Linked DNA regions of Methylorubrum extorquens. Each later gene encodes a partner of the first gene's protein in a complex. Links are inferred from orthologs where the notes say so. Each region holds a gene or a part of one and is shown on either strand. Other genes may lie near its edges.

Region 1 (12,015 bases):
CCACGCGGTCCTCACGGTCATCACCAACCGCGGCGACCTGATCCTCGACAACAAGACCAACGCGGTGCTGCCCTGGACCCAGACCGGCTACACCTTCGTCAAGCGCGAGAGCCAGGAGGCCGTGGGCTGGATGGCGCTCGGCCGCGACGCCTCGCCGCTCACGGCGGCCAACCGCTGAGGGAAACGTTTCCCGGTCCCAAATCGGGACCGGACCCGGACCCGGCGCGTTAGCAGGTTTTAACGGTTCGGCCGCCAAGGTTGATGAGAGGTTTCCGCGAAGGCTTTCCGCCCCGGAAAACCCCGTCACCGCCTCAGGTTCGCCGTCCCAGGGTCCGCTCGTCCCATGCGTCGCGTCCTCCTCGCCAGCATTCTCGCCCTCTTCGCCGCCCTCCCCGCGCGGGCGGAAACCGCGGAGGGCGCGCGCCACGCGGCGTGGCAGGCCTGTCTCGACGAAGCGTTCGCGGAGCAGATCCGCACCACCAGCCGCAGCTTCGCCGCCACCAAGGCGGTCTCGACCTGCCGGGATCGGGAAGAGGCCTATCTCGGCGTGCTGGCCGGATCGCCGCTCCTCGACGGCGAGGACGTCACCCGCATCCGCCCCGCCCTCGTCGCCCGCGCGCGCGACCGGCTGATAGGCGAGCGGCGCTTCAGCGCGCTTTGATCCCGCCCATCCTCACCGCGCCTCACGCCAGCATGTAGGCGAGCAGCGAGCGCAACTGCGCCGGCTTGATCGGCTTGTGGACGAGTTCGGCCCCCGTGGCCTGGGCGCGGGCGGCGATGTCGGCCCCGTGATCGGCGGTGGTAAGGATCACCGGCGTCACCCAGCCCCGGTTGCGCCGCAGGTAATCCACCACATCGAGGCCGCAGGCGCCGTTGTCGAGGTGGTAGTCGATCACCATCACGTCCGGCCGCGCCAGACCGGCACCGAGGGCGGCCACGACGCCGGCCAGATCGCGAAACACCTGCACCTCGGCATCCCAGTTGCGCAGGAGCCGTTGCAGCGCCTCCGCCGTCGAGGCGTCGTTCTCGATCGCCAGCACCCGTGCGCCTGTCAGCGCCGTGGCGAGCGGCGCGAGGGTCACCCGCGCGTCCGGACGCTGGGTGGCCAGCGGCAGGGTGAGGCTCAGCCGCGTGCCGTGGCCGCTGCGGGAATGCAGTTCGATGGCGTGATCCAGCGTCGAGGCCATGCGCTGCACGATCGACAGGCCGAGCCCGAGACCGATCCCGCCATCGTCGCACTCGCGCGCGCCACGAAAGAACTCCTCGAAGACCAGCGCCCGCTCGGTCTCGGGAATGCCGCAGCCGGTATCGACCACGTCGATCCGGCAGAGCCTGTCCCGTCGGCGCGCGGCGATCAGCACGCCGCCGCTCTCGGTGTAGCGGATCGCGTTGGAGACGAGGTTCTGGAGGATGCGCTGGAGCAGGATCCCGTCCGTCTCCACCACAAGGTCGGCGCAGCGGGTGACGAGGCGCAGCTCCTTGCGCTCGGCAAACGGCCGGAAGCTGGCCTCGATCCCGGCCACGAGGTCGGCGAGGCGCACCGGCTTGACCACGGGGCGCACGATGCCGGCATCGAGCTTCGAGATGTCGATGAGCGCCTTGATCAGATCCTCGATCGTCTCCAGGCCGCGCTCGACCTGCCGGGCGATGCCCTGCGCTTCCGGCCCCGGCGCGAGGTCGGTCAGCGCCGAGAGCGAGAGGCGGGCGGCGTTGAGGGGCTGGAGCAGATCGTGGCTCGCGGCGGCCAGGAAGCGCGTCTTCGAGCGGTTGGCGGTCTCGGCCTCTTCCTTGGCCGCCTGCATCGCCGCGTTCGAGCGCTCCAGGCTGTTCATCAGCGCGGTCAGTTCTTCCGTTCGGGCGCGGACGCGGCCCTCCAGCATGATCGCGGTCTGGAACAGCGAGTAGGCACCGCCCTGCTGGTCCATGGTGCGTTCGACATGGGCCATCAGCGCCGCGTTGATGCGCTCGAGCTTGGCCACGCGATGCGTCAGGGACTCGATGGTCTGCGCTTCGGGGACCGGTTCCATCCAGAGGGTCGGGCGGTTCATCGGGCCGTCTTCATGTCGCGGGCTTCGGTTCGGCCCGGCCGATGGCGATGCCCGTGAACGTCTGGTTCAGGTGCATCGAGCGGTACTGCTCACCATAGGTCTCGAAGCCGACCACGCCGTAGCGCCGGTAGAGGTCGGCGATCCGGTGGCGCACCTGCCGGCTCTCGGCGTCGAGCCGGCGAAACACGCAGTCGAAGCCGATCACGAGATCGAGCCCGCCGAGCGACGCGTCGAGGCTTTCGAGTTCGGCCTGCGTCGCCTCGACGATGTCGCGGGGCTGCGCCAGCGTCAGAACCACGCCCTCGCCGATGGCGCAGAAAAAGGTCATCGAGCCGTCCGGCTCCACCCGGCTAATCGAGCGGCAGTAATACTCCCCGCCGATCTTCACCGCGAGCGGGTAGGCGGCAAAGCTCATGGTCGAGAGGTTTTCCGGGTCGAGCCCCACCGCCATGGCATATTCGCGCGCCGCGGGCTCGGCGTTGAGTTCGGTGACGCGCCGCTCGTCCTCGCGGGCGGCGGTGACCACGAACTTGCGGTTCGTCGGCTCGAAATTGTCGCTCTTGAAGATGCGGATCGGGAAATCGGTCTCGACCAGCAGGATCACCGCCGCGTCGCGGCAGAGCCGGCCCTCGTGGATCAGCACCGTGCTGCGGAAGGCGAGGTCGTCGCCGGCCGAGCCGCCGATCAGCGGGATGCCGTCGAGCGCCCAGGCCACCGCCGAGACCACCGTCTCCTCCGCGTTGGCGAGGGAATCGATCAGCGAGAGGGCGAAGCGGTGGCCGCTGCCGCCGTCCAACCGCCCCCCGTCGAGGGTCCGGCGCAAGGCCCGCACGGTCGAGGCCGCCCCCTCCACGTCGAGCCGGGCGATGTCGGTGAGCAGGCCCGAGACGATGCGGAAGCCCTGGCGGGGAAAGGCGATGGCGACGAGGCCGCGGTCGATCGAGCCCGCCGGGCTGATCCCGCCGGAGGTGGAGCAACCCGTGAGCCCGACGCCGGGAAACTGCGCCGCGAGCGCGGCCGTCAGGGCTTCCGCCTCGTAGGCCGGCGAGAAGAAGACGATCAGATGGCCGACAGCCGCCCGGTCGAGGGCCTCCGCGACGGCCGCGACCGCGTCCAGTGCCTCGCCCGCATCCGTCCAGGCCGTCTGGATTCCGCACAGATGCCTGCGCATCTGCGTGCCGTGTGCCACCGCCTCGCTCCCTTGCACGGAGTCTGTTCCGGCAAGCCGGCCGCCCCTGACATATTGTGCACGACTATGTCCGCCGTGACAGGGCGTGGCAATGGCCGGACCCGTGAGCCGATCAGGCCGCCGCCGCCGGCCGCTCGCCCCGCGCCCGGTAGGACAGCGCCTCGGCCAGATGCAGCCGCCGCACCTGCGCCTCGCCGTCGAGGTCGGCCAGCGTGCGGGCGACCCGCAGGGTGCGGTGGAAGCCGCGGGCGGACAGCCGCATGGTCTCGGCCGCATGGCGGATCAGCGCAGCGCCCTCGGCATCGGGCGCGGCGGCGGATTCGATCACGGTCGCCGGGCAAGTGGCGTTGGTCGTCGCAGCCGGCAGGCCGAGGGCAGTGTATCGCGCGCTCTGGAGCAGGCGGGCCGCAGCGACCCGTGCGGCGGCCTCGGCCGAGCCCTCCGCGGGCGGCGGCAGAATCAGGTCGGCGGCGGTGACCGCCGCGACCTCGATCCGCAGATCGATCCGGTCGAGCAGCGGCCCGGAGATGCGGGCGCCGTACTGAGCGACGCAGCGCTCGTTCGGCCCCCGGCGGCAGGCATAGCCGGGTTCCAGCGCCATGCCGCAGCGGCACGGGTTCATCGCCGCCACGAGCTGGAACCGCGCCGGATACGTGGTCCGATGGTTGGCGCGGGCGATCATGATTTCGCCCGTCTCCATCGGCTGGCGCAAGGAATCGAGCACCTGGGGCGTGAACTCGGGGAGCTCGTCGAGGAACAGCACGCCGCCATGGGCGAGCGAGGCCTCGCCGGGCCGCGCATTCATCCCGCCGCCGACCAAAGCCGCCATGGAGGCGGAATGGTGCGGCTGGCGGAACGGGCGCCGGTTCGAGAGGGCGCCGCCCTTCAGCTCGCCCGCGACCGACTGGATCATCGAGACTTCGAGCAGCTCGCGCGGACCGAGCGGCGGCAGGATCGAGGGAAGGCGCGCGGCGAGCATCGACTTGCCGGCTCCGGGCGGGCCGTTCATCAGCAGGTTGTGGCCGCCGGCCGCGGCGATCTCCAGGGCACGCTTGGCGCCCTCCTGGCCCTTGATGTCGCGCAGGTCCGACATCGGCCCGACGGGTGCTGCCACCGCGGGCTGCGGCCGGGCCATCACCTGACTGCCCTTGAAATGGTTGGCGAGCTGGATCAGCGAACGCGGCGCCAGTACATCCATGTCGCCGGCCGCCCAGGCCGCCTCGGGCCCGGTCGCGGCCGGGCAGATCAGGCCGAGCCCACGGCCATTCGCCGCCATCGCCGCGGGCAGCACGCCGGCCACTGCGGTGATCGAACCGTCGAGCGCCAGTTCGCCGAGCACGCAATAGCCGCCGAGCGCGTCCGCCGGCAGGGCGCCGATGGCACCCATCACCGCGAGCGCGATCGGCAGATCGTAATGCGAGCCCTCCTTGGGCAGGTCGGCCGGGGCGAGGTTGACCGTGATGCGCTTGGCCGGAAGCGCCAGCCCCGAGGCGATCAGCGCCGAGCGCACCCGCTCGCGGGATTCCGCCACCGCCTTGTCGGGCAGGCCGACGATGGTGAAGGCGACGGCGCCGGCTGCGATCTGCACCTGCACATCGACGGCACGCGCCTCGATCCCCTCGAAGGCGACGGTGGCGACGCGCGTGACCATGGTGTTGCGGCAAGCTCCGAACCCGGAGGTTGCAGCCTAGGCGGCACTACGCGCGCTGGCAATCACGAGCGGGGTCGTCTGGAGATCGGGCAGGAACAACCGGGACGATCGACCGTTCGCCCGGCGTCTCTTATTAATTTGGAGCGTCTCATGTCCTTCCGCCCCCTCGCCGCCTTCGCCCTCGGCCTCGCGCTTCTCAGTGGTCCGGCGCTCGCCGACGAGAAGCTGCCGCCCGATCAGCAGGCCAAGGTCGAGGACATCCTGAAGAAGGAGGGTTTCACCAAGTGGAAGGAGATCGAACTCGACGACGGCATGATCGAGGTGGATGACGCCATCGACGCCAACGGCAAGCAGTTCGACCTGAAGCTCGACCCGAAGACCTTGGAAATCGTGAAGCGCAAGGCGGAGTAGGCACCCGCTCCCGGAGAGGTCGCCTCTCCGGGACTACCGCATCTTCTTGAAGGTAGCACCGCTCTCGGCCACGCCCTGCCCATCCGGCATGAGGCCCTGCCAGCGTGTGGTCAGCGCCGCATCCTTGGCGCGAGCAACCTTGGCTAAAGTGAACAGGGGCTGGCCCGGCTTGTAGACTGCAACCCCGTACTTGTTGACCGTTCCGCCATCGCCGTAGCGATCGAACGCCACTACGAGATCCTGCCCGTCCCGACGGGTGCGGCAGCGGAGCGCCTCGTCGGATTGGAAGCCCCGTACGGTCAGAACGCATCCGTTGCGGACATCGGGGGGCAGCATCACGAGGTCGTAATTGACGACGATGCCCGTGCCGCCGGCCGTGCGACCGGCGACGTGCTCGTAGCGGTAGCGACCCTGCCAATCCTTCGGCGCGCCCTCCTGTGCCGGCTCTCCGGCCCGATCCTGCGCGCCGGCGGGCGCGGACAGGCCCGCGAGCAGAGCGAGTACGGTGAAGCGCACCGGAATCGTGGTCGTCCGCATAACCTCTCCCTGCATCGGCCCCTGCTTACCGGAAGCATGGCCGCGCGGATCGGGCGAGGCAACCCGCCTGCAACCCGCTTGCATCCCGCCGCGCGGGCCGTCATATACGGCGCGGGAGGTTGGCGAGGGACGTTTCACTCGCCAACCGGGTCAGGTCCGGAAGGAAGCAGCCCTAACGAGACCGAGCGGGTCTTTGTCCAGCCTCCCACCCTCGCCGTCCGCCTGAGCGGGACGGCCCGGCCACTTTCCGAAAATTCGAACGGCGGCATGGACGAGACGCACGGCACGCTCACCGACGAGCCGGGCCTGCCCGGCATGCCCGCCGCTGCGCCCGTGCCGGCCACGACGCCCTACCGGGTGCTCGCGCGCAAGTACCGCCCCCAGACCTTCGATGACCTGATTGGCCAGGGCGCCATGGTGCGCACGCTGGCCAACGCGTTCGCGGCCAACCGCATCCCGCAGGCCTGGATGCTGACCGGCGTGCGCGGCGTCGGCAAGACGACCACCGCCCGCATCCTCGCCCGCGGCCTCAACTACCTCCGCACCGGGCAGCCGGATACCGGCCCCACCGTGTCGATGCCGGAACTCGGCCAGCACTGCCAGGCGATCATGGAATCCCGGCACATGGACGTGCTGGAGATGGACGCCGCCTCGCATACCGGCATCGACGACGTGCGCGGCATCATCGATGGCATCCGCTATTCCCCGGTCTCGGCCCGCTACAAGGTCTACATCGTCGACGAGGTCCACATGCTCTCGGAGAAGGCGTTCAACGCCTTCCTGAAGACGCTGGAGGAGCCGCCGCCCCACGCCAAGTTCGTGTTCGCGACCACCGAAATCCGCAAGGTTCCGGTGACGATCCTGTCGCGCTGCCAGCGCTTCGACCTGCGCCGGGTCGAGGCCGACGTGCTCTCCGCCCACCTGAAGAAGATATGCGCCGCGGAAGGCGTGGAGGCCGAGGACGAGGCGCTGGCCGCTGTCACCCGCGCCGCCGAAGGCTCGGTGCGCGATGCGCTTTCCCTGCTCGATCAAGCGATCGCCCACGGGGCGGGCGCGGTCTCGGCCGCGGGCGTCCGCGACATGCTCGGCCTTGCCGACCGCTCACGCATCGTCGATCTGTTCGAGGCCGTGATGCGCGGCGACGTGCCGGCCGCCTTCGCCGAGATCCGCGCCCAGTACGATGCGGGCGCCGACCCGGCGGTGGTGCTCTCGGATCTGGCCGGCTTCACCCATCTCGTCACCCGCCTCAAGCTGGTGCCGGGGGCGGAGGCCGACCCGACCTTGAGCGAGGCGGAGCGCGTGCGCGGCGTCGCGTTCGCCGGGCGCCTGCCGGTGCGGGCCCTGTCGCGGGCGTGGCAGATCCTACTCAAGGCGCTGCCCGAGGTGCAGGCCGCCCCCCGCCCGCTGGCGGCGGCCGAGATGGCGATCGTGCGGCTCGCCTACGCCGCCGATCTGCCGACGCCCGACGAGGCCCTGCGCCAGCTTCGCGCCGACATCGCCTCGTCCGAGGGCAATGGCGCCGCTCGCCCGAGTTCCGGGCGCGACGGCGGTTCCGCCATGGCCTCGCACGGCTCGGCCGCGCTGCAGATGGCGCCCCCCGCCCCGCAACCCGCGCCTCGGCCGACCTTGGCCGCGGTTCCCTCCCCCGTCACCGCCGCGGCACCGCAACCCGCATCGCGCCCGGCTCCGGTGGCCCCCGCCGGTCCGCGGCTCGGACGCTTCGAGGACGTGGTCGCCCAGGCCGAGGCGGCCCGCGACATCGCCCTGAAGGTGGCCCTGGAGCGCGACGTGCATCTCGTGCGCTTCGAGGAGGGGCGGATCGAGTTCCGCCTTGCCCCCGGTGGCCGGCAGAGCCTTCCGACCGATCTCGCCCGCGCTCTCGATGCCTGGACCGGGCGGCGCTGGCTGGTGGCGCTCTCCAAGGAGCCCGGCGCGCCGACGCTTGCGGAGAATTCGCGGGCGGCCGAGGAAACCCGCCACCAGAACGCCGCCGCGCACCCGCTGGTGCGGGAGGTTCTGTCGCGCTTCCCCGGCGCGCAGATCGTCGATGTGCGGGACAAGGCGCCGGAGACCGATGGCGCCGACGCCGCGGCGGCGGGCACCGGGCCGGCAGCCCCTCCGCCCGAAGAGACGGACGACGACGCCTGAGGCGCCCGCCTTACCCTGGCAAGGCCGGGCTCCCGCGCCTAAGTGCGGGGAGCTGACCCTTTCTCGACCGGAACCGGAGCGAACCCACCATGCGCGACCTCATGGGCATCATGAAGCAGGCCCAGGCCATGCAGGAGAAGATGGCCTCGGTTCAGTCCGAACTCGAAGCGGTCGAGGTGTCGGGCGCGTCCGGCGGCGGCGCCGTGACGGTGCGGATGACGGCCAAGGGTCAGGTGCTCGGTGTTTCCATCGATCCAAGCCTGATGGTCGCCGACGAACGCGAAATCCTGGAAGACCTGATCGTCGCCGCCTGCAACGACGCCCGCGGCAAGGCCGAGGCGACGGCGCAGGAGAAGATGGCGGAGCTGACCAAGGGCCTGCCGCTCCCGCCCGGCATGAAGCTGCCATTCTAGAACATCGTCCCGAAAGGTGGTTGCCGGCTTTCGGAAAAAGACGATGCAAAAACAAAAGCTAGCGCATCGTCCTGGATCCGATATCCAGGGCGATGCGCTAGCTTTGGTTCGGCAGGATCGGCGCGGGCTATCCCGTCGGCCGGAAAGGTGTCGGCCGGACGAGTGAGGCGACTTGCCACATACGTCAGCGAGGGTGAGACCCGACGCCCTCGCGCGGGAGCCGCTCGCGAAATCAGAGTGACGTATCAAGGGCTTGGCATCGCTGGGCCATGGCGCATCCAGGGTGCCTTGAGTCCGACAGCTGAACGTTCCCCGAACGCGGCGGCACAACTCCAAATTTTGTTAAGGCAGCAATTTCATCGGAGCGGCAAGGTGAGTGGGCCGGGTCGAACGCGGCCCCCCCTTAGCGAGGCTCGGCGGTTCCGCCGGTCCCTCCGATCTGGGCCGGCGGAACCACCGCCCTGATTCGGGGAGATACCGTGCGGATCCTGTTCCCGGTTTCCCTGACCGCCGCGTGCGTTGCCCTCGCGGCCATTGTTGGCACCCCAACCTCTCGGCCCTGCTTGTTGCCGCCGCGATGACCGCAACGGAAGAAGAGCAGGGAACGGGTTGCTGAAGCGGCGCCTTGCCGCTTCGGAGGTCTGCCGGCGCGTCAGGCCGAAAGCCGCAGAGGCGTCGCTTCCAGGCTCGGAGTGCGTTCCGCATCCTCGCCGTGGCGGGCGACCACCACCCGGCCCACGCCGGTTTCCTTGGCGAGACGATAGAGTGAGACCAGAACCGGGTCGTCGGACGCCGCATCCGAGGCGATCACGATCGAGTCCATGCAGGGGCCGACCGCCGGAATGAGTTCGGCGCCGTCCTCGGCATTCCGCGCATCGAGGCGGCAGAGCACCCAATCGTAACTCTGCGACAGGGCGTTGAGCCCGATGGCGAGGCCTTGCGGCTCCTCCGACAGCACGTCGAGAGGCGCTGCGCCGCGCTTCACCGCGTGGAGACGCGAACCCCGCACCGGCTGGATCACGTCGAGGAAATCGGCCGCACCGGCCACCAGATCGGTCAGGCCCGGCTCGGACGGTCCGGAGACCGCGCCGTTCACATCGACCAGTAGCGTCTGGCGGCGCGGACCGAGCACCCGGGCGAGATTGGAGGCGAGACCGGGCGTGCCGTCGGCACGCGGGGTTTCGACCACGAGCACGCAGCCCCCCTTGGATGGCCCGGTCAACTGCCCCTTGCCGTGCGGCTTGCCGGTTCCGTTCTCCAGCCGGGCGATCAGACCATCGAGATCGGCATAGGAGGCGGAGGATTTCGTGGGGACGCCGAGCCCTTCCTTGCTCGCTCTTGCCGCATCCCCTGGCGCAGCCGCCTCGGCTCCGATCGGCGCCGTGCTGGCGAAGACCGGGTGATGCACCGTCGCGGTCGCCCTCAGGGAATTGGCAAAGGCGAGGGCCGGCGCGAAGCGTTCCGCCGCAGAGGCCGGATAGGCCCCGCCATAGACCGGCTCATAGGCAGGACGGCGCGACGCGGGCGGCTCCGGCTCCGGGTAGAAGTCGCGCGGACGATCGGTCCGTGCGTCTTGAACGAGGGGCTCCCCCTCATCCCCGGTACGGTCTCCGCCCGGCTCGGACGGCGTGACGAGGAGATGGCGGCCGATGACGCCCGCGCTCGCGAGCAGGAAGGCGAGCATCGTAGCGAAGGCGACGATCGGCAGCTTCTTCGGGAAGGAGGGCAGATCGGGCACGATCGCACGGGACACCACGCGGGCATTGGCCGGGCTGGCATTCTCGGCGTCGCGCGCGGCCGCCTCGCGGTAGCGGGCGAGATAGGATTCGAGCTGCTCGCGCTGGGATTTCGCCTCGCGCTCGAGAGCACGCAGCTCCACCTCGCTGGTGTTGCCCTTGGCGACCACGTCCTGCTGGCCGTCGACCGCCGCGCGCAAGGACTCGACCCGGGCGCCCGCGATCTTGGCGTCGTTTTCGAGGGTGCGCACCACTCGCTCGGCTGCGGCCTTGATCTGATTCTCGAGATCTTGGACCTGGGCCGTCAGCTCCTTGATGCGCGGGTGGGCCGGCAGCAGCGTGCGCGATTCGAGGGCGAGTTGCGCACGCATCGCCATGCGGCTCTCGACCGTGCGCCGAATCAGCTCGTTGTTGGCGACATCGGGGATCTCGAAGGCGCGGCCCTCCTTGATCATGTCCTTGAGGAGCTTGGCGCGGGCGGTCAGGTCCGCCTGGATCGTGCGCGCCTGCGAGAGCTGGCTCGACAATTCGGAGAGCTGCTGGGACGAGAGCGGCTGAGCCGCCGCGCTGCTGCCCGTGCCGATCAGGCCGTGCTTGGCGCGGAACGCCTCGACCTTCGCCTCCGCTTCGGCCACGCGGGCGCGCAGGTTGGCGATGTTGTTGCCGAGCCAGGTCGAGGCGTAACGGGCGGTATCGACGGAGGCGGCTTCCAGCGAGGCGAGGTAGAGGTCCGCCACGGTGTTGGCGCCGCGCGCGGCGAGTTCGGGATCGCGCGAGCGGAACTCGACGGCGAGGATGCGTGACTTTCCGACCGGATAGACCAGCAGGTGGTCGAGATAGCTTTCGAGAATGCGATCCTCGGAAGGACGCTCCATCGGCGCCGAGACGAGGCCCAGCATCATCAGCGTGCGCCGGATCGCCGAGCTGCTCTCGGCTTCCGGATCGAATTCGGGGTTTCCGACGAGCTTCAGGCTGCGAATCGCTTCACGGGCGATGTCGCGCGACATCGCCACCTGCACTTGGCTGGCGACGGCCTGCTCGTCGATCGGCTGGATCTGGTCCGTCCGCTCGGCGGCGGTACGGGCGAAAGCGGGATCGCGGCTTTCCAGCAGAACCTTGGCTTCTCCGGTGTAGCGCGGGGTCACCACCTGCACGAAGACGCCCGCCCCGAGCGCGGCGACCAGCGTCGGCACGGCAATCCAGGCCCAGGAGCGGCGCAGGACGCCGCCAATCTGCGCAACCGCCAATCCATCGCCGGGCCCACCGGGCCCGCCGGGCGGCGGAAGAGACGGATCGGTCGACAGCCTGAGGCGCGGCATGGGCAGTCTTTACGAAGGCGGGACGCGGATCGGGGCGATCGATCCACCTTCGACCAATAGAGGTCGTTAAGGTTGACTTCTCGTTAAGAGCTGCGGCCGGCCCTCATCGACATTCGAGACGCCGCGCCGGAGGCCGGACATGTTTCCGCCCGGCATCGCGGCTGGATCAGCATTCGTTAACCATACGCCGTTAAGTAACGCTGAGGTTCTTCACAACGGCGATGGCGATGCAGCGGCGCGCATTCCTCTTGGCCCTTCCGTCCGTCCTCGCGCTCGGCGGCTGTCTGCGTCCGGATTTCCGGACGGTCGATCTCGATGCCACCGGCACCGGCTCCATCGGCACGCGCTACTCGCTGGCGGCAGGCGACAAGCTTCGCGTCATCGTGTTCGGGCAGGACAACCTGTCCAACATCTACGCGGTCGATGGCGGTGGGCGGATCGCGATGCCGCTGATCGGCGTGGTTCAGGTGGGCGGGCAGACGACGGCGCAGGCCGCCCGGCTGATCGAAGCGAAGCTCGCGGCCGGCTTCGTGCGCGAGCCGCACGTGACGGTCGAGGTCGAT
Region 2 (12,043 bases), 3.4 Mb from region 1 along the record:
GATACCCCGCCCCGTGTCGGAGACGGCAAAACGGATGCGGTTGCCGGGCGCGGGCCGGGCCGTGACTTCGACGGTTCCGGGCCGGGCCGGATCGAGATATTTGAGGGCGTTGTCGATCAAGTTGCCGAAGACCTGTTCCACGGCGAGCCGGTCGGCCACGATCGAGGGCAGATCCTCGGCCACCGTCACCGTCACACCCTTGCGCCCGGCCTGGTGGCGCTGGGCGTCGGCGATCCCGCGGATGACGGCCGTCATCGCGAGCGGCTCCGGGCTGAACCGGCGCCGGCCCTCTCGTGAGAGTTTCAGGATGGCGGCGATCAACCGCTCCATCTTGACGATCGCCGCCTGGATGAAGCCCAGCGCCTCGGTGATGTCGTCATCGATCCGCCCGCCCTGCGGATGGTCGCGCAGCACCGTGCGCAATTCCTGGCGCACCGCCTCCAGCTCGCTCGTGAATCCCATCACGTTGACGAGCGGCGCGCGCAGATCGTGGCTGACGATGTAGGCGTAGCGCTGAATCTCTTCATTCGATTCTCGCAACTCGGCCTCGGCCTCACGCTGCTCGGTGATGTCGGTGTGGACGCCGACCCATTCGCGGATGGCACCGTGCGGCTCGAGCACGGGGACCGCGCGGATCGAGAAATGCCGCCACAAGCCGTCCCGAGCACGCACCCGATGCTCGTGCAGGAAGGTGCTGCGGGTGGCGACGGTCGCGTTCCAAGCCTCGACGCTTGCCTGCCTATCCTCCGGATGCACGGCGTCGGCCCAGCCGAAGCCCTCATACTCGTCGCGGGTTTGCCCTGTCAGGGCGGCCCAGCCGGGCTGTTCGCCCATCATCCGGCCCTCCGGATCGTTGGTCCACAGCACGCCGCGCACGGCTTGTACGGCGGCCCGGAAACGCTCTTCGCTTGCCCGCAATTCACCCTGGATCCGCTGCTGATCGAAAGCGGAAGCGAGCATCGCGAGGAACAGGATCACGAAGGTCGCCCCGGCCACGTAGAGGGCGAGATTCTGCTGATCCACGCTCGTCGCTGCGAAATGAGCGGAATGAGCGCCGGCGTCCTCGGCGGTGATCGTCGCGGCTGCCATGCCGGTGTAGTGCATACCGGCCACTGCAACGCCCATGGTCAGGGCGGCGGCGAAGCGCTGCCAGACGTTCGTGGGTCGAAAGGTCAGCCACAGAGCGACGGTCGCCGCGGTGATGGCGATCCCCACCGAGAGCGCGACAACCGGCACGCTGTAGGCGAGCTGGCCGGGCATCCGCATCGCGGCCATCCCGGTATAGTGCATCGCCGCCACGCCGATCCCCATGACGGGACCGGCAACGAGGACGTCCCTGCGGCCGGCCCGCCGACGGCCGACCCAGGCCAAAGCCGCGCCGGTCACCCCGATGGCGATGAGAAGGGACAGGAGCGTGTGGCCGAGGTCGTAGGCTGCGGGCTGCCCCATTTCGAAGGCCAGCATCCCGACGAAATGCATCGACCAGATGCCGCCCCCCATCGCCAAGGCCGCACCCAGAAGCCAAGCCCAGCCCAGCCCGGATGCGGCGGCGCGCACGCGTCCGCCGAGATCGAGCGCGGTGTAGGAGGCGAGTACGGCAATGGCGAGGGACAGCGCCACGAGAGCCGGATTGTAGCCGGTGGAAACCATCGTCAGGCAGAATCTCGGAGGCTGTCGATAAGTGCTTGCGCCACGGGCACCGTCGGATCCGCTTCACGAACCGCGACGATGCGAGCCGGGCGCGGCACGGCTGCCCGAGACCCGCTTAAGTTACATTGCGGACGCGTTTGATGCTATCGCGGCCCACCACTGAGATCGTACCCCCGTTCTTTATCGTACAAACTCACGAGAGCGTTTTAGGTCGGAAAAGGGGCGCTACCCGCTTGCTTCGGTAACTACCTTAGGTACGAAACAGATGCGCTCAGGCACGGAATGTCGCAAGAAATGCGATCCTGTATGGCTGAGTACCCGAAGCAGATGCGGCAGAAGCGATCGAATTGCCTCATGACGCCGCCGCCTGTATCCCGATTCGGTCGAGAATCTCTCGGCGACGTTGAGACCGTCGCGTCGCAAGCATTCGAACTGGTTCAGAGCGGGCGAACGGAGCCGCCGCCACGTGATTCCTTGGCGCGAAAGCTCGCGACCTATGTGGATCTGACCCACCGTGACCTCCTGGACCTCGAAGAATGGTCTGCAAACGGTCGTCGCTACACGGCGCAGACCCCGCTTTTGCACCAGTCCGACGTCCCGGAAAGCGCCATCCTGGTGCTCGACGGCTTCGCCTGCCGCTACAAGTTCCTGACCAATGGGCGGCGACAGATCACGGCCTACCTCCTGCCGGGGGACCTCTTCGAGCCTGATCTCGACTTTCGCCTGCCGCTCGACTGCGCGATCGGAACCCTGACCGCCTGCCAGCTCGCCTTCATTCCGCGTGCCGATTACGAGAGCATCATCCGGCGACGTCCGCGGATCGCCCGCGCGCTGCAGATGGTTCGGCTGACCGAATCGGCGACCTTGCGCGAATGGATTACCAATCTCGGCTCCCGGTCCGGTCCCGAGCGGCTGGCGCACTTCCTGTGTGAAATGCTGCTGCGTCTGCGGACTGCCGGTCTCGCCCCCGGTAACCAGTACAGCTTCCCCATCACGCAGGCCGATCTCGCCGACACGCTCGGCATGTCGTGCGTTCACGTCAATCGCGTTCTCCAGAAGCTGCGTCGCGACGGCTTGATCGAGCTTTCCGGCCGCAGGCTCACGATCTTGAAGCCCGAGGGGCTCAGGGTGCTGGCCGAGTATGATGCATCCTATCTGGAGCTTGCCGCTGTCCCGCTGCGGCCCTCGGCCATCGACGAACTCATCGCCTGACGACCATTCCCGAAGCCGCCGCCTCTCGTCCCTCAGAGGGTGGCGGTTGGTTGCACCCCGGCCCTGGCCGCCGTCAGCACCGCTTCCGGCAGGGTACGCGCCCCGAGCGCTTCCATGACGCGGGCTCGGTGGATCTCGACGGTGCGCGGACTGAGGCCGAGGACTCGGCCGATCGACTTGTTCGTGCCCCCTGCCAGCAACCCCTCCAGCACCTGCCGTTCTCGGGGTGAAAGAGTCGCGATGCGAAGCTTGGCGTCGTCGTGGGCATGGCTGCGCTCGGTGTCGGTGCGCTGTTCGGCCAAAGCGGCCGAGACGGCGGTGAGCAGTACCGCCGGCTCGCACGGTTTTTCGAGGTAATCGACGGCACCGGCCTTCATGGCGCGCACGCCGAAGCCGACATCGCCGTGGCTGCGTCCGATGACGAGTACGGGCAGGGCGAGCTGCCCGGCCTTGAGCGCTTTCGCCACCGCGAGGCTCTCCGGTCCAGCGGTCTCGATGTCGAGAATGACGCAACCCGGCTGCAGGGAGCTTGCGACCTCTGCCAGCCCCGCGGCCTTCGCGAAGGTCTGTACCTCGTAGCCGGCCAGCCGCAGCAGCCTGAGCAGCGCTCGTCGCGCGGGCGCATCCTCGTCCACAAGGTAGATCCGTGCGCCGGTGCGCCCCGTCACATCTTCGGCGATGCCGCCGAGTTGGTGAACGCGGCCATCCTCTCCGGTGATCGGGAAGAACGTATCGCGGATCCGCCTGACGGCGCCGTCCGACGGGCGCAGGATGCGGTATTCTTGGACGACCACCTCACCCTCCTCCACCCGTTCGAGCGTATGGCTCACGCTGTCGCGGTCGTCCGGATGGATCGTTTCAAGCCAGCGTTCGAGGGACGGCAGCCGCTCCGGCGCGACGCCCCAAACGCGTCGAAGGGCATGATTGAGGTAAGTCAGATGGCGGCTCTCCAAATCCGCGAGCCACAAGACGTTGGTCGAATGTTCGGCAAATCGCCGGAAGCGCGCTTCGCCCGCGCGGTGGGCGGCCTCCTCTCGCTTGCGCCCGGTGATCTCAACCGCGACACCGATGAAGCCGGCGGGTCGGCCGTCTTCGAACTCGGCTCGTCCGCGCGTCGAGACCCAGCGCTCGACGCCGTCCCCGAGTCCGATCACCCGATACTCGACGTGGTAGGTGCCATCGCCTGCCAGATCGATGCATCGGGCGAGCGCCGCCTCAACCCCCGTGCGATCGTCGGGATGGATCGCCGACAGCCAGACGGATTGATCGAGCGGCGTGTCGGGTGTCAGCCCCCACATGGCCTTGAGACGCGCGTCGGATTGCAGTGCCCCCGTCGCGGGGTTCCAACGATAGGACGATAGGCCACCCAGATCGATGGCGGCCCGAAGACGGGCTTCGCTCCGTCTCCAAACCTCCCCCGTTTCGCGCTCTTCCTCGACGAGGAGGAGTACGGCCGGCTCCGTGCCGCTCCAGGAGCGTGCGTTGTTGGTCGGACCCTGCAGAGGCACCCCACTGATCCGTGCCCAGCGCCCGATCCCGTCATCGCCGCGGTAATGGAAGCGCGTGACCGGGACGCTTTCACCACGCAAGGCCCGCGCGAACGGATGATCGCGCGGATCGAGGAGGGTGCCATCCGCTGCATAGGCGGTCCAGTGCGGGTCCGCGTCGGCACCGGGCACGCGACCCTGTGTCAGAAGGGGCTGTAGGATGGAGTTTGCGACGAGGGCCTGACCGTCCGACCCGAACAGCCCGGCGCCAAACGGAAGAAGCTCAATCAGAGCGACCAACGGCTCGGTTCGCTGCCACGATGCGACTCCCGTCTCCTCAGGCCGAGAGCGGACGATGGGCGGCTTCCGCTGCGCGTCGAGTAGAAGCCCGATGAGTTCGGAGAATTGCTGGAACAATCCCGTGATCTCCGGGCGATCCAAATGCGCCGGCTCCGCTCCGATCGCACAGAGTGTCCCGAAGATCTCTCCATCCGGCATCGTGATCGGAAAGGAGATGTAGCTGCGAAAGCCGCGATCTCTAGAATTCGAGAGGTCATGCATCGCCGTATCCGAGCTGACATCGTCGATGACGACCGGTCGGCGATGCCGCCGCACCTCCCGGCAGAGCATTGAATCCGCGGGAAGCACGGCGTCCGCCTGTAGGCCGAAACCGGCATCACCTCTGACCCAGCAAGCCAGCCACGTCTCGTCCGTCACCCGCGCCACAGCCGCAAAGCCGAGGCCGGTGGAGCGACGGATGATTTCGAGCATCGTCGGTATCGCCGCGAGGTGCTTCGCTGCGGTGATATCGGGCCATCGGTCCGGGTTAGCGGCCAGACATGTCGCGGAGGCGTTCATGCGGCGGACTCCGGCTGCGATCCCGTCCTGATATGCGACGTCGAACGAGGCATACGCGAATATGGGCGGCCGACGGATACTTCGGCCGCGATCCCAACAGGTCCGGCTCGAAATAGATTTCTGACCTCACATCGCGACTGACGAACGGCAGAGAAGCGAAAAATGAAAAGCATATCGAGATATCATTCTGCTGAAATTTCACGAAAAAATCATCATGTAAAGAGATGTGATGAAATATTTGGCATAGGCTAAAATTCAAAGTAATTGGGTTGCTTCCCGGATGTCAGAGAGTTCCGTCGCGAATTGAACTAGCGCAATCCACGCGCTGGTGTACTTGCATGAAAACGCATCAGCATGGAAATGGTGCCGACTGAGAGTGCTGATGTGACAAGCGGGATTTGGACGGAGTCGAACGAGGGGACAGCCCGGAAGGACGCTGCGTGCGAGAGTAAACGCGCGGCAGATAGTGGTGAGGCCGCGCCCAGGTGGCAGAGGGAAAGCGGTAGCCCTGTCGCGATAGGGACAGTCAATCGACGCCCCCGATTAGCGGTCGGCGTCATTGGAATGTCTAACCAGTCATATCGTCGACCCGCGCGGGGCCACGTTTCGAACGTGCCAGCTGAGTAAAGTCGTCACGCTACGTCTGCGATTCTGCGGGCAATGACGTATGCCCATCCATCGTCGGTAGGCTAAGCCGTTTCGTACTCGAGCCGGTCGGGAGGCATTTGCAGGCCGAGGCAAAAGCTGCGGATCCTACAAGCTGCCAAGGTGGTTCTATTCGTAAACCTGTCCACGGGTTCAGGATTTGGGGCTCAGGTTCGTACGAACCTCAGAGCACTCCACAAAGGGACAGCTAAGTCATTGAGAAGAATGGTGCTGCGAGAGAGGATTGAACTCTCGACCTCCTCATTACCAATGAGGTGCTCTACCACTGAGCTACCGCAGCGCGGTGCCGGGGGGCGGTGCCGCCGCCGGACTGGAGGGGCATTAGCCGATCGAATTTCGCTTGGCAACGCTGTTCCGTCGCACAAAATGCGTGAGCCGCAAGATTGAGCGATGGCATGACGATTTGTTGACGGACCATGGGTGTGTCGCTATAGAGCACCCACCACGTCCGGCCGCAGCATTGCGACCGGTCTTTTCGCCTTTGCTTATCATCAGGCTGCGTTGACCGACACCGGATGCCCCGGGCCGGGTTCTTGCCGCCACGACCAGACGAGGATGCCCCATGGCCAACACCGTGTCGGCCAAGAAGATGACCCGCAAGATCGCCAAGCGTACGGCGATCAACCGCTCGCGCCGCTCGCGGATGCGTACCTTTGTCCGTAAGGTCGAGGAGGCGATTGCCACCGGCGATCAGGGCCAAGCCCTCACGGCCCTCCGCGCCGCCGAGCCGGAGATCATGCGCGCTGCCCAGAACGGCATCGTTCATAAGAACAACGCTTCGCGGAAGGTCTCCCGCTTGGCCGCCCGCGTGAAGGCCATCGCTGCCTGATCGGATTGCGACGGCTCCCGGCCTTCCGAACGGAAGGCTTGCCGGGAGCTCGCTCGATATGATGCTGCATTCAGCCCGGCCACACTGGCCGGGCTTTTTTCATGCCTGCAAGGCCACGTGAGTCCTAAAGCAGGCCATGGCCCGTGACAGGCGTGACGGAGAGGCGGCATTGCCCCTCCCCGAGTGTGCTGCCGCTGGACGTGCTCGAAAAGCTTCCGATGATCGGCCGTCTTCCCCTCGGCACGACGGCGCGGCCTGCGTTCGGTGAGAGACGCGAAGCCGGCGGGCTTCGCCGTGCCCCCGAGCAGGCTCCAAGCCGAGGCTCGATCGGCCACGGTTGTGCACCGGCCCATGATGCTTCTCCACAGTTCGCGCCGGGTTATCCCGAATCGACGCTTGCAGCTGCTCATTGAGGGCGCTCTGAAGATTTCGTTAACCATGCGCAAAGTGCTTTTCATTGCGCACAGACGCGCTGCCCGTGTAGCTTAACAAAACCTTGCCGGGCGAGCAGCTCGACAAGATCAGCACCTACACCCCCAGAGTCGTCCCCAAGTTGCGGGCAGGCCTTCGACTCTTCGGTCCCTACCTGACGACTCGGTGGCCACGAAGATGTTTTCCCCGATCGTCCCGCTGTTAGGAGAACGATAGAGGATTGTTGATACACAGCCATCTTTAGCGATGGGCCGCGACGCAGCTCTTGACAGCGCCGCGGCCACTCTCGGTGCCGCCCGGATCGGGCGGCGCCTCCTCTCGTGTGGCGTATGCGTACGCGTCCCCTCCGGTCCGCCGGCTGAGGATGCGAGGAGACACGGTGATGCACCTCGACGGCAGCATGTCGGACGGCGATGGCGGAAACGGCAGAGGAAGCGTTGATCTTCCCGCCGCCTGGACACGGGTGAAGCGGCGGCTGCGGGCGGAGCTTGGCGAGGATGTCTTCGCGAGCTGGTTCGCCCGCCTCGAACTGGAGAATGTGGAGGGTGGGGTCGCCCGCCTCACTGTTCCGACTCGGTTCCTCAAGAGCTGGATCGAATCGCATTACATCGACCGAGTGCTGACGACCTTCCGCGCCGAGGCCGATGGCGTCAGCCGCATCGAGGTCGGCGTGCGCGGTCCCTCCGCCCCGGTTCGGCCGAGTGCCGGCGTGCAGGCGAAATCGAACCCGACGAGCGGACCGCTGACCCGTCTCCACGCGATCGCGACGCCCGCGGCCCTCCAGGGACCCGGACCGATGATCGAGACCGAGATCACCTCGTCCCGCGGTGATTCGGCCGGGGTCGATCTCAACGGCGCGCCGCTCGATGCGCGGCTCTCGTTTGCGAACTTCGTCGTGGGCCGCTCCAATGCGCTGGCCCATGCTGCTGCCGAGCGGATCGCCCGCAGCGACAGCGACGGCGCGCTCTATAACCCGCTTTACGTTCATGCCGGCGTCGGCCTCGGCAAGACGCACCTGCTCCACGCGGCCGGCCACGCCGCCCGCGAGGCCGGACGCCGGGTGATCTACCTCACCGCCGACCGCTTCATGTACGGCTTCGTCAACGCCCTGAAGACGCAGAATGCCCTGGCCTTCAAGGAGCGCCTGCGGGCGATCGATCTGCTCATCCTCGATGACGTGCAGTTCATCCAGGGTAAGTCGATCCAGACGGAGTTCGGTCACACCCTCAACGCACTGATCGATTCGGGGCGTCAGGTGGTGGTCGCCTCCGACCGGCCTCCAACGGAGCTGGAAGCGCTCGACGAGCGCGTGCGCTCGCGTCTCGCTGGTGGCCTCGTCGTCGAAATCGGCGGGCTCGACGAGGGGCTTCGCGCCTCGATCCTCTCCGCCCGGCTCGACGCCGTACGTCAGAGCCACCCGAACTTCGAGGTCTCGCCGGCCGTGTCGGCTTATGTCGCCCGGGCGATCACGGCCAATGGCCGCGACCTCGAAGGTGCGGTGAACCGGCTCCTCGCCCACGCGACCCTCACCGGCGCGCCGGTCACGGTCGAGACCGCCGAGACCGCGATCCGCGACCTCGTGAAGAACCGCGAACCCAAGCGGGTGAAAATCGAGGACATCCAGAAGCTGGTGGCCTCGCGCTACAACGTGTCGCGTTCCGACATCCTGTCCGAGCGTCGGACCGCCGCCGTGGTGAAACCGCGCCAGATCGCGATGTATCTGTCGAAGGTGCTGACCCTGCGCTCCCTGCCCGAGATCGGTCGCCGCTTCGGCGGGCGCGACCACACCACCGTGCTGCACGCGGTGCGCAAGATCGAGAAGCAGATCGGTGAGGATGCGGTGCTCGGCGACGAGGTCGAGCTGCTGAAGCGTATGCTCCAAGACTGAGACGGGGCCGGGCGCGTCCCGGTCTCGCCTTTGTGGCGTTTCGTCATTCCTGCGGATCCGGTCCGGTCCGGTCCGGGCCGTCCTCCCGCGCCGCGCGCCATCGAGGGGCGGGACAGCGCGAAGGCCGCCCTTGCCTTCGCGGGGGCGCTTCGCCAAGCTGCCGGCCCTGTTCCGCTTCGGAGTGCCTCGCGAAACGTCCGGTCGCCGGCCCATTCTCCGGTCGCGATGGCCGAACGGGCGTTTGGTGAGCTGCATTCTCATCCGGCCTGATCGACGGCGGGCGGGTCGATTGTTCAAGAGACGACGGGTTTTCCGATGAGAGTCACAGTCGAGCGCGCAGCCCTCCTGAAATCGCTCGGCCACGTCCACCGGGTGGTGGAGCGGCGCAACACGATTCCGATTCTCTCCAACGTCTTGCTGCGCACCGGCGAGAACGGCCTTCAGCTCAAGGCGACCGACCTCGATATCGAGGTGACGGAGACCGTCGCCGCCGACGTGCTCGATGCCGGCGCCACCACGGTGCCGGCCCACGTCATCTACGATATCGTTCGCAAGCTGCCCGAGGGCGCGCAGGTCTCGCTGGAGACCTCCGGTGAGACGGGGCAGATGACGATCCGTTCCGGACGCTCACGCTTTGCGCTGGGCGCCCTGCCGGAGGGCGACTTCCCCGATCTCGCCGCGGGCGAGCTTCCGCATTCGTTCGTCATTCCCGCGGCCGAGCTGAAGCAGCTCATCGAGAAGACGCAGTTCGCGATCTCCACCGAGGAGACGCGCTACTACCTCAACGGCATCTACTTCCACACCCTTGAGGTCGAGGGCGCCCTGAAGCTGCGCGCGGTGGCAACCGATGGGCACCGGCTCGCTCGCGTCGAGACCGAGGCTCCCGAGGGCAGCCGCGGGATGCCGGGCATCATCGTCCCGCGCAAGGCCGTCGCCGAAATCCAGAAGCTCGTGGACGATAGCGGCGACAGCGTGCAGGTCGAGCTGTCCCCGGCCAAGATTCGCCTGACTTTTGCCGGCGGCGTGACCCTGATCTCGAAGCTGATCGACGGCACCTTCCCCGACTATCAGCGGGTGATTCCCACCGGCAACGACAAGCGCCTGACGGTGGAGCGTGACGCCTTCGCCAAGGCGGTGGACCGCGTTTCGACCATCTCGTCCGAGCGTGGCCGTGCCGTGAAGCTCGCCGTGAGCGAGGGACGCCTCGCCCTGTCCGTGACCAACCCGGATGCCGGCTCGGCGACCGAGGAGCTTGATGTCGATTACGAGTCTGCCGCCCTCGATATCGGCTTCAATGCCCGCTACTTGCTCGACATCACCGCTCAGCTCCAGGGCGACACCGCCCTGTTCAAGCTCGCCGATCCGGGCTCACCGACGCTGATCCAGGATCGGGATGGCGCCCCGGCGCTTTATGTGTTGATGCCGATGCGCGTGTGAGTCCGCTTCCGGCTGCGGCCGGATCGGATATATCGCTTCGATGGACATGCTGCCGGGAGGCCCCCGCCTCACCCGCCTGATCGCCCGCGATTTCCGCAATCACGTCGATCTCGATCTTGCCACCACCCGCCGCTTTGTGGCTCTGGTCGGCGAGAACGGGGCGGGCAAGACTAACATCTTGGAGGCCGTCTCGCTGTTTTGTCCCGGCCGCGGACTGCGCCGGGCCGATCTGGCGACGATGGCGCGGGTCTGCGGGCCGGGGGGATTCGCCGTGTCGGCGACGCTCGAAGCGTCGGAAGCCGAGCATCGGCTGGGCTCCGGCTACGAGCCGCCGGGCTATGACGGGCGCGGCACGCGAGTCTGCCGGATCGACGGCGCGCCCGCCTCCTCCCCCGTGGCGTTCTCGGAGTTCCTGCGGATCGTCTGGCTGACGCCGGATTTCGACGGGCTGTTTCGCGGTTCGGCCGGCGACCGGCGCCGTTTTCTCGACCGGCTGGTGCTTGCCGTCGATGCCGGCCACGGCGCTCGCGTTTCGGCGATGGAGCGAGCCCTGCGCTCGCGCAACCGCCTTCTCGACGAGCGGCCGGATGACGGCCGCTGGCTCGATGCGGTCGAGCGCGAAGTGGCCGAACTCGGCGTTGCCGTGGCGCTCGCCCGGCGCGAGACGGTGGAACGCCTCGATCGGCTGATCGCCGAGACGCGGGACGATGCCGCGCCCTTCCCTTGGGCCTCGCTGCGGTTGGAGGGCGACCTCGACGACCTCGTCGCGGTTTGGCCGGCTTTGGAGGCGGAGGATCGCTTCCGCCGCGCATTGATGCAGGGCCGCCACCGCGACCGCGCGGCGGGCCGCACCCTGATCGGGCCGCAGACCACCGACCTTGTCGTGCGCCACGGTCCCAAGGACGTACCCGCCGCCACCGCCTCGACCGGCGAGCAGAAGGCGCTGCTGATCGGCCTCGTTCTCGCTCATGCCCGCCTCGTGCGGGCAATGAGCGGGCTCGCACCCCTCATCCTCCTCGACGAGGTCGCCGCCCATCTCGATCCGCGCCGCCGCGGCGGGCTGTTCGATGCGCTCGAAGCGCTGGAGGGGCAGGTCTGGATGACGGGCGCCGATCCGGCCTTGTTCGCCGAGTTGCAAGGCCGTGCCGACATGGTCAACATTGCGGACGGGCGCATCGTGGCGTCGCAAGCTGGTTGAAGAGCCAATGCCGCTGTCAAGCCTCGCGCTCTTTGCTGCCGTTTGCGCGGTTGCGGTCGCCTCACCCGGGCCGGGCGTGTTCGCTCTCGTCGCCCGTGTGCTGGCGCGTGGAACCCGCGGCGTTCCAGCCTTCATCGCGGGATTCCTCGTCGGCGACTTGCTTTGGTTCTCGATCGCAGCGACCGGCTTCGCCCTGCTCGCTCAGAGCTTTGCTGCCCTCTTCATTGGCATTCGGTATCTCGGCGCGGCCTATCTCGCCTACCTTGCGTGGCGCGCGTGGACTGCGCCGGTCGAAACGATCTCGGGTGAGCCCGTGCGGGGCGAGAACGGGCCGCGGCTCTTCCTCGGTGGCTTGGCGTTGACGCTCGGCAACCCGAAGGTCGTCT

What was found.
Region 2: the proteins of J2W78_RS19390 (region 1) and dnaN are in contact, whole or in part, in a cryo-EM structure (PDB 8GIZ), measured with the Escherichia coli proteins. The link is inferred for Methylorubrum extorquens from one-to-one orthologs.

What each region holds. Positions count from the first base shown.
Region 1 is NZ_JALJXF010000001.1:4,147,075-4,159,089, forward strand. The notes cover bases 5,684-8,543. They hold J2W78_RS19390 (DNA polymerase III subunit gamma/tau), read left to right. Parts: upstream 5,684-6,103; coding sequence 6,104-7,984; downstream 7,985-8,543. Other genes in these bases: J2W78_RS19380 (DUF5991 domain-containing protein), read right to left, coding at 5,684-5,836; J2W78_RS19395 (YbaB/EbfC family nucleoid-associated protein), read left to right, coding at 8,074-8,397. Also shown: J2W78_RS19350 (transglutaminase-like cysteine peptidase), read left to right, coding at 1-178; J2W78_RS19355 (hypothetical protein), read left to right, coding at 344-661; J2W78_RS19360 (ATP-binding response regulator), read right to left, coding at 684-2,048; J2W78_RS19365 (FIST N-terminal domain-containing protein), read right to left, coding at 2,059-3,237; J2W78_RS19370 (YifB family Mg chelatase-like AAA ATPase), read right to left, coding at 3,350-4,888; J2W78_RS19375 (PepSY domain-containing protein), read left to right, coding at 5,039-5,299; more of J2W78_RS19380, read right to left, coding at 5,333-5,683; J2W78_RS19400 (GumC family protein), read right to left, coding at 9,050-11,452; J2W78_RS19405 (polysaccharide biosynthesis/export family protein), read left to right, coding at 11,674-12,015. UniProt on the Escherichia coli protein: Part of the beta sliding clamp loading complex, which hydrolyzes ATP to load the beta clamp onto primed DNA to form the DNA replication pre-initiation complex.
Region 2 is NZ_JALJXF010000001.1:780,815-792,857, reverse strand. The notes cover bases 8,511-11,398. They hold dnaN (DNA polymerase III subunit beta), read left to right. Parts: upstream 8,511-9,337; coding sequence 9,338-10,459; downstream 10,460-11,398. Other genes in these bases: recF (DNA replication/repair protein RecF), read left to right, coding at 10,500-11,398; dnaA (chromosomal replication initiator protein DnaA), read left to right, coding at 8,511-9,022. In the rest of the region: J2W78_RS03845 (sensor histidine kinase), read right to left, coding at 1-1,650; J2W78_RS03840 (Crp/Fnr family transcriptional regulator), read left to right, coding at 2,005-2,862; J2W78_RS03835 (PAS domain-containing protein), read right to left, coding at 2,895-5,207; rpsT (30S ribosomal protein S20), read left to right, coding at 6,436-6,702; more of dnaA, read left to right, coding at 7,517-8,510; more of recF, read left to right, coding at 11,399-11,657; J2W78_RS03805 (LysE family translocator), read left to right, coding at 11,665-12,043. UniProt on the Escherichia coli protein: Confers DNA tethering and processivity to DNA polymerases and other proteins. Acts as a clamp, forming a ring around DNA (a reaction catalyzed by the clamp-loading complex) which diffuses in an ATP-independent manner freely and bidirectionally along dsDNA.